Regions from separate parts of the Streptomyces kordofanensis genome, predicted to be linked through region 2. Evidence: riboswitches for the same ligand, from Rfam matches in the RefSeq annotation. Region 2 holds a riboswitch; the other holds the start of a gene.
The links. A riboswitch is a leader RNA that binds a small molecule or an ion and turns the genes downstream of it on or off. The one in region 2 is predicted to bind S-adenosylmethionine.
Positions count from the first base shown of each region.

Region 1 (4,405 bases), 1.1 Mb from region 2:
GGAGCAGCCCGAAGTAGTCCGGCGGCGCCCAGGGGGTGTGCGAGAAGTGCCCGATGCGCAGGTCCGGCCGCAGCTCGCGCAGCATGCCCGGCGCCAGCGCCAGGTGGTAATCCTGGACCAGGACCGCCGCGCCCGGCGCCGCCTCCTCGGCCAGTGCCCGCGCGAAGGCCCGGTTGTACGCCCGGTACCCCTCCCACCGGCGCCGGAAGGCCGCGTCGAAGACGGGCTCCAGCGGCGTCTGGTACAGCATGTGGTGGACGAACCACAGCACCGAGTTGGCGACGTCGTTGTACGCGGCGGCGTGCGTCCCGTCACCCGCCAGCGCGTCGACGTCCAGCATCCGGACACCCTTTTCGCCGACGCCGCGCCGCACCGCCTCCCGGTCGCCCTCGCCCAGCGCCGCGCACACCCACACCGCGCCCGCCTCGGGCCCGATCGCGGAGAGCCCCGACACCAGCCCCCCGCCGCCGCGCCGCGCCTCCAGCCCGCCGTCCGCCCCGCGCAGCGCGTAACTGACCGGACCGCGATTCGATGCCACCAGGATGTCCGAGACCATGAGCCCAACCTAGCCCGACCGGGAAACGCTCAAACGTGCGGGGATCAGGCCACCCGGCGCCTGTGCAGGTACTCCGCGACCTCCCGCATCGGCGGCCGCTCCTCGGTGTCCACGGGGTGGGTGCGCGGCGTGAAGCCCGCCTCCGTACGGTCGAACTGCGTCAGCCGGGGCCGTACGAGGTGCCCGCGCGACAGCCGCAGTTGGGCGGTCCGGTAGATCGCCGCGGCCATCCGCCCCAGGGCCCGGTCGTCCTGGTGCCGGTGCAGCCGCACGCCCACGTCCACCTGCGCCAGCGCGTCCAGGCCCACCAGGTTCAGCGCGCCCACCAGCAGCCCCAGCTCCACCCCGTACCCCACCGGGAACGGCAGCCGCTCCAGCAGCGTGCGCCGGGCCGCGTACTCCCCGCCCAGCGGCTGGACGAACCCGGCCAGCCGGGGCCAGTGCAGGTTCAGCAGCGGCCGCGCGACCAGCTCCGTCACCCGCCCGCCCTGACCGCCGGCGCCGCCGGCCGTGAACGGGCGGTCGTACATCGCCTTCACGAACTCCACGTCCGGGTCGGTCAGCAGCGGGCCCACGATCCCGGTCACGAAGTCCGCGTCGAACTCCCGCAGGTCCGCGTCGACGAAGCACACCACGTCGCCGTCGGTCGCCAGCAGGGAACGCCACAGCACCTCGCCCTTGCCGGGCAGGGCGGGTATGCGCGGCAGCACGTCGTCGCGCGCCACCACCCGCGCGCCGGCCGCCGCGGCGACCTCCGCCGTGCGGTCCGTCGACCCCGAGTCGACGACGACCAGCTCGTCGACGAGCGGCACCGCCTCCGACATCAGGTCCCGGCGGATCACGGCGACGATCTCGCCGACCGTCGCCTCCTCGTTCAGCGCGGGCAGGACGACGCTCACCGTCGTGCCGCCGGTCAGCTTCGCGGCGAGCAGCCGGTCGATCGGCCGGTCGGCCACGGACCAGGACCGCCGGGCCAGCCAGCGCTCCACCTCTTCCAGCACGCGCGCCACTCCTCAGGTCGTTCCGGGGACGTAGGGGATCCGTCTCGTGGTGCGGACGCCCGTCTCCGACGCCCGCCCCTTCGGCTACAGTCTTGAGCAACGCGCGAGACCGCCGCATGCCGGGGGTCCCCCCGCGCCGACAACCGCATACCGCTCATCCAGAGGGGCAGAGGGACACGGCCCGATGAAGCCCCGGCAACCCTCCAGTCGGTTCTCGCACGTCCACGCGGGGTCCCCGGCTAGGGAAGGTGCCAAATCCGTCTCACGGCGACGTCCGCCGGTGAGGAAGATGAGGAGAAAGGGCCTCGCCACTCATGGCTGTGCAGACCGCCGCCCCCACCACCACCCCCGCCGTCGACCTCGGCCCCGCCGCGGGCCTCTCCTGCCGCGAGTGCGGCGAGCGCTTCCCGCTCGGCCCCGTCTTCGCCTGCGAGCACTGCTTCGGACCCCTGGAAGTCGCGTACGACCTGCCGGACTGCGGCCCCGAGGAGCTGCGCCGGCGGATCGAGGCCGGCCCCGCCAGCATCTGGCGCTACGCCCCGCTGCTCCCCGTCCCCGCCGACGTGGCGGACAGGCCGAACCTCCACCCCGGCTGGACCCGGCTCGTCAAGGCCGACAACCTCGCGCGCGAGCTGGGCGTGACCGGCGGGCTGTACGTCAAGGACGACTCGGGCAACCCCACCCACTCCTTCAAGGACCGGGTCGTCGCCCAGGCCCTGGAGGCGGCCCGCGCCTTCGGCTTCACCACCCTGTCGTGCTCCTCCACCGGCAACCTGGCGGGCGCGGTCGGCGCCGCCGCCGCCCGCGCGGGCCTCCGTTCCTGCGTGTTCATCCCGCACGACCTGGAGCAGGGCAAGGTCGTCATGGCCGCGGTGTACGGCGGCGACCTGGTCGGCATCGAGGGCACGTACGACGACGTCAACCGCTTCTGCTCGGAGCTCATCGGCGACCCCCTCGGCGAGGGCTGGGGCTTCGTCAACGTCAACCTGCGGCCGTACTACGCGGAGGGCTCCAAGACCCTCGCCTACGAGATCTGCGAGCAGCTCGGCTGGCGCCTGCCCGACCAGCTGGTCGTCCCGATCGCGTCCGGCTCCCAGCTGACGAAGATCGACAAGGGGCTGCGGGAGCTGATCGCGCTGGGCCTCGTCGAGGACAGGCCGTACCGGATCTTCGGCGCGCAGGCGCAGGGGTGCTCCCCGGTGTCGGCGGCCTTCAAGGCGGGCCACGACGTGGTACGGCCCCAGAGGCCGGACACGATCGCCAAGTCGCTCGCCATCGGCAACCCGGCCGACGGCCCGTACGTCCTGGACATCGCCCGCCGCACCGGCGGCGCGGTCGAGGACGTGGACGACGAGGGGATCGTCGACGCGATCAGGCTGCTCGCCCGCACGGAGGGCGTCTTCGCCGAGACGGCGGGCGGGGTGACCGTCGGCGTCACGCGCAAGCTGATCGAGAACGGGCTGCTGGACCCGTCCCTCACCACCGTCGTCCTCAACACCGGCGACGGCCTGAAGACCCTGGACGCGGTCGCCCCGACGGCCGGGCCCACCACCACGATCCGCCCGAGCCTGGACGCGTTCCGCGACGCCGGCCTCGCCCACTGAACCCCGGGAGAACACGAACATGAGCGTGAACGTCCGCATCCCCACCATCCTGCGCACCTACACCGGAGGTCGGGCCGAGGTCCCGGCCGAGGGCGCGACCCTCGCGGAGGTCATCGAGTCCCTGGAGAGGAACCATCCCGGCATCGCCGCCCGGGTCCTCGACGACCAGGGCAGACTGCGCCGCTTCGTGAACGTGTACGTCGACGACGACGACGTCCGCTTCGAGAAGGGCCTTGAGACGGCCACCCCGGAGGGCGCGGGCGTCTCGATCATCCCGGCGGTCGCCGGCGGCTGCTGACCCGCCGGCGTCGGGCCGCCCCGCACGGCCCGTACGCCTTCGCGTGCCCCGTGCGCCTTCGTGCGTCCGGGGCGCGCACCGGACGGAACCGTCCCGAGCCCCGGGTCCCGCGAGGACGCCCCGGCCCTCCCGCGGGGGCCGGGGCGTTGCCCTGCCCGCCGTGCCCCCCCGCCCGCTCGTGCCGCCCCCGGACGCGGCGGGGCGGGCCCGGCGAAAGGGACGGTCCGTGCGCCCGGGTCGGGCGGCCGGGAAACGGAGGCGGTAATTCTGGGGATTGAGCGCGGTAGAGTTGGGGAAGTCGGGGCTGCAGCCCATACCGGGAACATATGAGAATGCGCCGGGGCCCGAAAAGAAGCGGCCAAAGTGCCGCCGCTCAATGCGCACTTCGCGGCTTTTGTCCGGCCCGACTTGCCCGGGATCCATACGGTTCCGGCCGCTGTTTCCCTTCGTCGGTATCCGGCTTTTCCGTCCGATCGACCTGTTGCTGAAGGCAGTCCGGCCGATACATTCGCCGCGGTCGACGCGTTCCGGCGCACGCCCACCCCTGTCAGTGAGGTTTTCTCAGCGGTGTTCACTTCCAGATTTCGTTGAGGACGAGGGCGGCTCGGGCGATGTCGCCGATCCGGTTGGGGCTGAGCGTGACGTGCTGCAGGGTGCGCCATCGCTGCTTGAGTTCGGCGGCGGTGCGCTCACCCAGCGCCCTCACGTGCCGTACCAGGGCGTTGAACATGCGGGTGTCGGCGTGGAGTGCCTGTTCCGACTTGCCCTTCGGGCGACGGACGGGGACGCGGATGCCGATACCCGCGCCGGTGTAACCCTTGTCCGCCAGGGTCGGCAGGCCGCTGGCCGCTGCTTTGTACAAGGCGGGCAGGGCGTGGGTGCGGGCGGCGGTGATGTCAGGGGTCGAGCCGGGTTCGACGTCGGAGACCCACAGCGGGGTGCCGTC
Region 1 is NZ_CP094264.1:3,024,089-3,028,493, forward strand. It holds gene LUW75_RS13920 (alpha,alpha-trehalose-phosphate synthase (UDP-forming)) at 1-556, opposite strand, end outside; gene LUW75_RS13925 (glucosyl-3-phosphoglycerate synthase) at 601-1,557, opposite strand; SAM riboswitch class I at 1,709-1,853, shown strand; gene thrC (threonine synthase) at 1,872-3,161, shown strand; gene LUW75_RS13935 (MoaD/ThiS family protein) at 3,181-3,459, shown strand; gene LUW75_RS13940 (transposase family protein) at 4,031-4,405, opposite strand, start outside.
Region 1: another riboswitch for S-adenosylmethionine. It lies ahead of thrC (threonine synthase); the one in region 2 lies ahead of LUW75_RS18670 (aminotransferase class V-fold PLP-dependent enzyme).

Region 2 (4,405 bases):
CGGGCCACGGCCACCACTGACCCCCGACCCGAAGGTCGCCACGGCCGAGAGCCCCGTCCCATCGCCGGACGGGGCTCTCCGCCGTCCCCGGGCTCGCTAGGCTGGAGCCCGTCTATCCGTCACGGACCCGGGAGCGACCATGAGCGCTGTGCCACCCGCTGGAGGTTCCACCGCGGCGGGCCGCTCCTGGCCCGCCGTCCTCGACACCCTGCTCTCGGGCGGGGACCTCGACGCGGACGCGACCGCGTGGGCGATGGAGCGCATCCTCAGCGGGGAGGCCACGAACGCGCAGATCGCCGGCTTCGCGGTGGCCCTGCGCGGCAAGGGCGAGACCGTGGAGGAGATCTCCGGCCTCGTCCGCACCATGTACGCCCACGCCCGGACCATCGAGGTCCCGGGGCCGTCGGTCGACATCGTCGGCACGGGCGGTGACGGGGCGAAGACCGTCAACATCTCCACCATGTCGGCGGTGGTCGTCGCCGGTACGGGCGCGAAGGTCGTCAAGCACGGCAACCGCGCCGCCTCGTCCGCGTCGGGCGCCTCCGACGTCCTGGAGAAGCTCGGCGTCAACCTGGAACTCTCCCCGGAGCGGGTCGCCGAGGTGGCGGAGGAGGCGGGCATCACCTTCTGCTTCGCCGTCAGGTTCCACCCGGCGCTCCGCCACGTCGCCGCCGCCCGCAGGGAGCTGGGCATCCGGACGACGTTCAACTTCCTGGGGCCGCTGACCAACCCGGCCCGGGTGCGCGCCCAGGCGACGGGGGTGGCCGACGCGCGGATGGCGCCGATCCTCGCCGGGGTGCTCGCCGAGCGCGGCTCGTCGGCGCTGGTGTTCCGCGGTGAGGACGGGCTCGACGAACTGACCACGACGGCCGGCTCCCGGGTGTGGGTCGTCCGGGACGGGGCCGTGCGCGAGGAGTCCTTCCACCCCCGCGACGTCGGCCTCGACCTGGTCCCGGTGGAGGCCCTGCGCGGCGCCGACGCCTCGTACAACGCGGACGTGGCGCGCCGGCTGCTGGCCGGCGGGACCGGGCCGGTGCGGGACGCGGTGCTGCTGAACGCCGCGGCGGCGCTGGTCGCGCTGGACCCGTCGGAGGCGCCGCTGGCCGAGCAGTTGCGGGCCGGTATGGCGAAGGCCGCCGAGTCCGTCGACTCGGGCGCCGCCCGGGACGTCCTGGACCGCTGGGTGCGGGCCACCAACCGCTAGCCCCACGGGTCGGCGGCGCCGCCCCGCGCGGGGCGGCGCCGCCGACCCGTCCGCCGTACGGACGGCCGCCTTGCGCGGGGGCCGGGTGCGTGTGGCAGGATGCTCGGCAAGGTCATGAGTGACAGCGAAGACGGCCCCGGCCCGCTGTCCGGCAACCCTCCGTCCGTGGCGGGGTGCCCCGGGTGACGACCAGGCCGCGAGCAGAGAGGCCCGCGGCAAGCGCGGACCCCTGCGCACCCCGGGGTCCTGGTTCCGAGGGAGCGGTTTCGTGAGCAAGCGAATGCGCTAGGGCCTTCGGCCCCTTCCCCCTCCTCCGCGCGGCCGCAGCCGTGCGTCGAGGCAACACCCGCGTGGCGTACGGCGGCCGAGCCGTCCCCGCGGGACTCCGCCCCCATCCGCCCCGTCCTCGCCGGGAGAGTCCGCCATGTCCGCGTGCCCGAACACCGTCACCGAGTCCGCCCCCGTCACCGGACCCGCCCCCGGCGCCTGCCTGCCGCTGCCCGTGCTCGGACGGGACGTGACCGTGCCGCTGGCGACCGGCGGTAAGGCCGTGTACGCCGCGCTGGACTACGCGGCCAGCGCCCCGGCGCTGCAGCGCGTGTGGGACGACGTCGCCGCGTACGCCCCGTACTACGGCAGCGTCCACCGGGGCGCCGGGTACCTGTCACAGCTTTCCACGGACCTGTTCGAGAGCAGCCGCGCGACGGTCGCGCGGTTCCTCGGGTGCCGCCCCGGCGACCAGGTCGTGTTCACCCGCTCCACGACCGACTCGCTGAACCTGCTCGCCGGCGTCCTGCCCGCCGGCTGCGAGGTGTTCGTCTTCGAGACCGAGCACCACGCCTCGCTCCTGCCGTGGCGGGGCGCCCGTGTGACCTACCTGGACGCGCCGCGCACTCCCGGCCGGGCCGTGGAGGCGCTGGAACGCGCCCTCGCCGGCCGGGACCCCCACGGGCCCGCCCTGGTGTCCGTGACCGGCGCCTCCAACGTGACCGGCGAGCTGTGGCCCGTACGGGAACTGGCCGCCGCCGCGCACGCGCACGGCGCGCGGGTCGTGCTGGACGCCGCCCAGCTGGCGCCGCACCACCCGGTGGACGTGGCGGACCTGGACGTGGACTGGGTGGCGTTCTCGGGGCACAAGCTGTACGCGCCGTTCGGGGCGGGCGTGCTGGCCGGGCGGGCCGACTGGCTGCGGGAGGCCGAGCCGTACCTGGCGGGCGGCGGGGCGTCGCGGACGGTGGCCCGGCGGGCCGACGGCGGGGTGGACGTCGCCTGGCACACGACGGCGGCGCGCCACGAGGCCGGGTCGCCGAACGTGATCGGCGCCTACGCCATCGCCTCGGCCTGCGAGGCGCTCACCGCGGCGGGGTTCGACGCGCTCGTCGCCCGCGAGCGGGAGCTGATCGCCCGCGTGCGGGAGGGGCTGGCCGAGGTGCCGGGGGTACGGCTGCTGTCGCTGTTCGGCGACGACGCCCCGCGCGTCGGGGTGCTCTCCTTCGTCGTGGAGGGCTGGAGCGGCTCGCACTTCGCCGCGGCGCTCTCCGCCGAGTACGGGATCGGCGTCCGCGACGGACTGTTCTGCGCCCACCCGCTGGTCAGGACCCTGCTGGGCGAGTCGCCGCAGGAGCCGGGGGAGTGCGGGGCACCGGGGGCCGGGCCGGGGGAGGAGCAGCTCGGCGCGATCCGGGTCAGTTTCGGCGCGGGGACGCCGGACGAGCACCTCGACCGCTTCGTCCGGGCCGTGCGGGAACTGGTCGGGGGCGGTGTCCGGCGGGAACGCCGCACCGGGGACGGGCACCGGACCCCGGCCGCCGCCGCCCCGTGGCCGGTTCCGCCTCGCTCGTTCGAGTGAATCGGGTGGCGGGGAGGGTCAGGTGTCGAGGCCGATGGCGAACGCCGCCTCCAGGTCGTGCTGCGAGTACGTGCGGAACGCGACGTGGGTGTCGGTCGCGACGACGCCGGGGATCTTGCTGATGCGGCCGGGGATGACGTCGGCCAGGTCGTCGTGGTCGGGCACACGGACCATGGCGACCAGGTCGTAGGTCCCGGTGACGGAGAAGACCTCGCTCACGTTGTCGAGCGCGGCGATCGCCTCCGCGATCTCGGGGATGCGGTCCACACTGGTCTTGATGAGCACGATCGCGGTGATCACGGCTGTCCCTCTCGCTCGGCGGCCGCTGCTGGGCCCTTCACTCTAGTGCCCCGGCGGCACGCCCACGCGTGGAGGAAACCCAGCGCGAACCCGACGAGGTGCGCGAGGTAGGCGACGCCCGGTCCGCTGCCCGCCCCGCGCGCCGCCAGCCACTGCAGGACGAACCAGAAGGCCAGAACGATCCAGGCGGGGAAGCGCAGCGGCAGGAAGAACAGGAAGGGGAAGAGGCTGGTCACCCGCGCCCGGGGGAAGAGGTACAGGAAGGCGCCGAGCACCCCCGAGATCGCCCCCGACGCCCCCACCAGCGTCTGCTCGCTGTCGGCGTGGGCCACCGCGTAACCGGCCAGGGCGAGGTAACCGCACACCACGTAGAACACCCCGAACCGGATGTGCCCCATCCGCTCCTCGGCCATCGCGCCGAAGACGAAGAGGAACAGCATGTTCCCCAGCAGGTGGAGCCAGTTGCCGTGCACGAACAGGGCGCTGAGCGGGGTGAGCAGCGCCGGGGGGGAGCCGCTCAGGAGGTCCGCCGGGACCACTCCCCAGCGCCGGAAGTACGCGCTCTGCGCGGCGACCAGGGCGTCCCCGCTCCCGTGCGAGGCCGTCAGCCCCGACGCCGGGCCGAGGACGAAGACCAGCGCGCACACCCCGATGACGCCGTAGGTCACCGAGGGGCCGGTGACGGCGCGCCGCAACGCTCCACACCAATCGATCATGAACAGATCATGACGTAGGGGGAGCGAGCGGGACAGAGCGCCTCGCCGGGGCGCGCCCGTCCCCGCCGTCCGCGCGGGCGGGACCGCGGAGGCCGTAGGGTTGCGGGCGTGCCCGGGCCGCTCCGGGGCATCCGCAGTCCGGGGGCGCACGGCGCACCGAGGGTCGAGGCGGTGGAACGACCGGACGACGAGGACGGCATCATGGCGACGGCCCCCCGGCCGGCCCCGGCACCCGCCGGCGCCGCGCCCTCCGCGGCGGCCGGCCCGCTTCGGCGCGGCGCGTTCCCCGCGGGCCGGGAGCGCGGCCGTCCGGACCCGGCGGGGGAGCCCGCGGCG
Region 2 is NZ_CP094264.1:4,112,681-4,117,085, forward strand. It holds gene qcrB (cytochrome bc1 complex cytochrome b subunit) at 1-20, shown strand, start outside; gene trpD (anthranilate phosphoribosyltransferase) at 140-1,204, shown strand; SAM riboswitch class IV at 1,315-1,432, shown strand; gene LUW75_RS18670 (aminotransferase class V-fold PLP-dependent enzyme) at 1,629-3,053, shown strand; gene LUW75_RS18675 (Lrp/AsnC family transcriptional regulator) at 3,072-3,353, opposite strand; gene LUW75_RS18680 (rhomboid family intramembrane serine protease) at 3,350-4,069, opposite strand.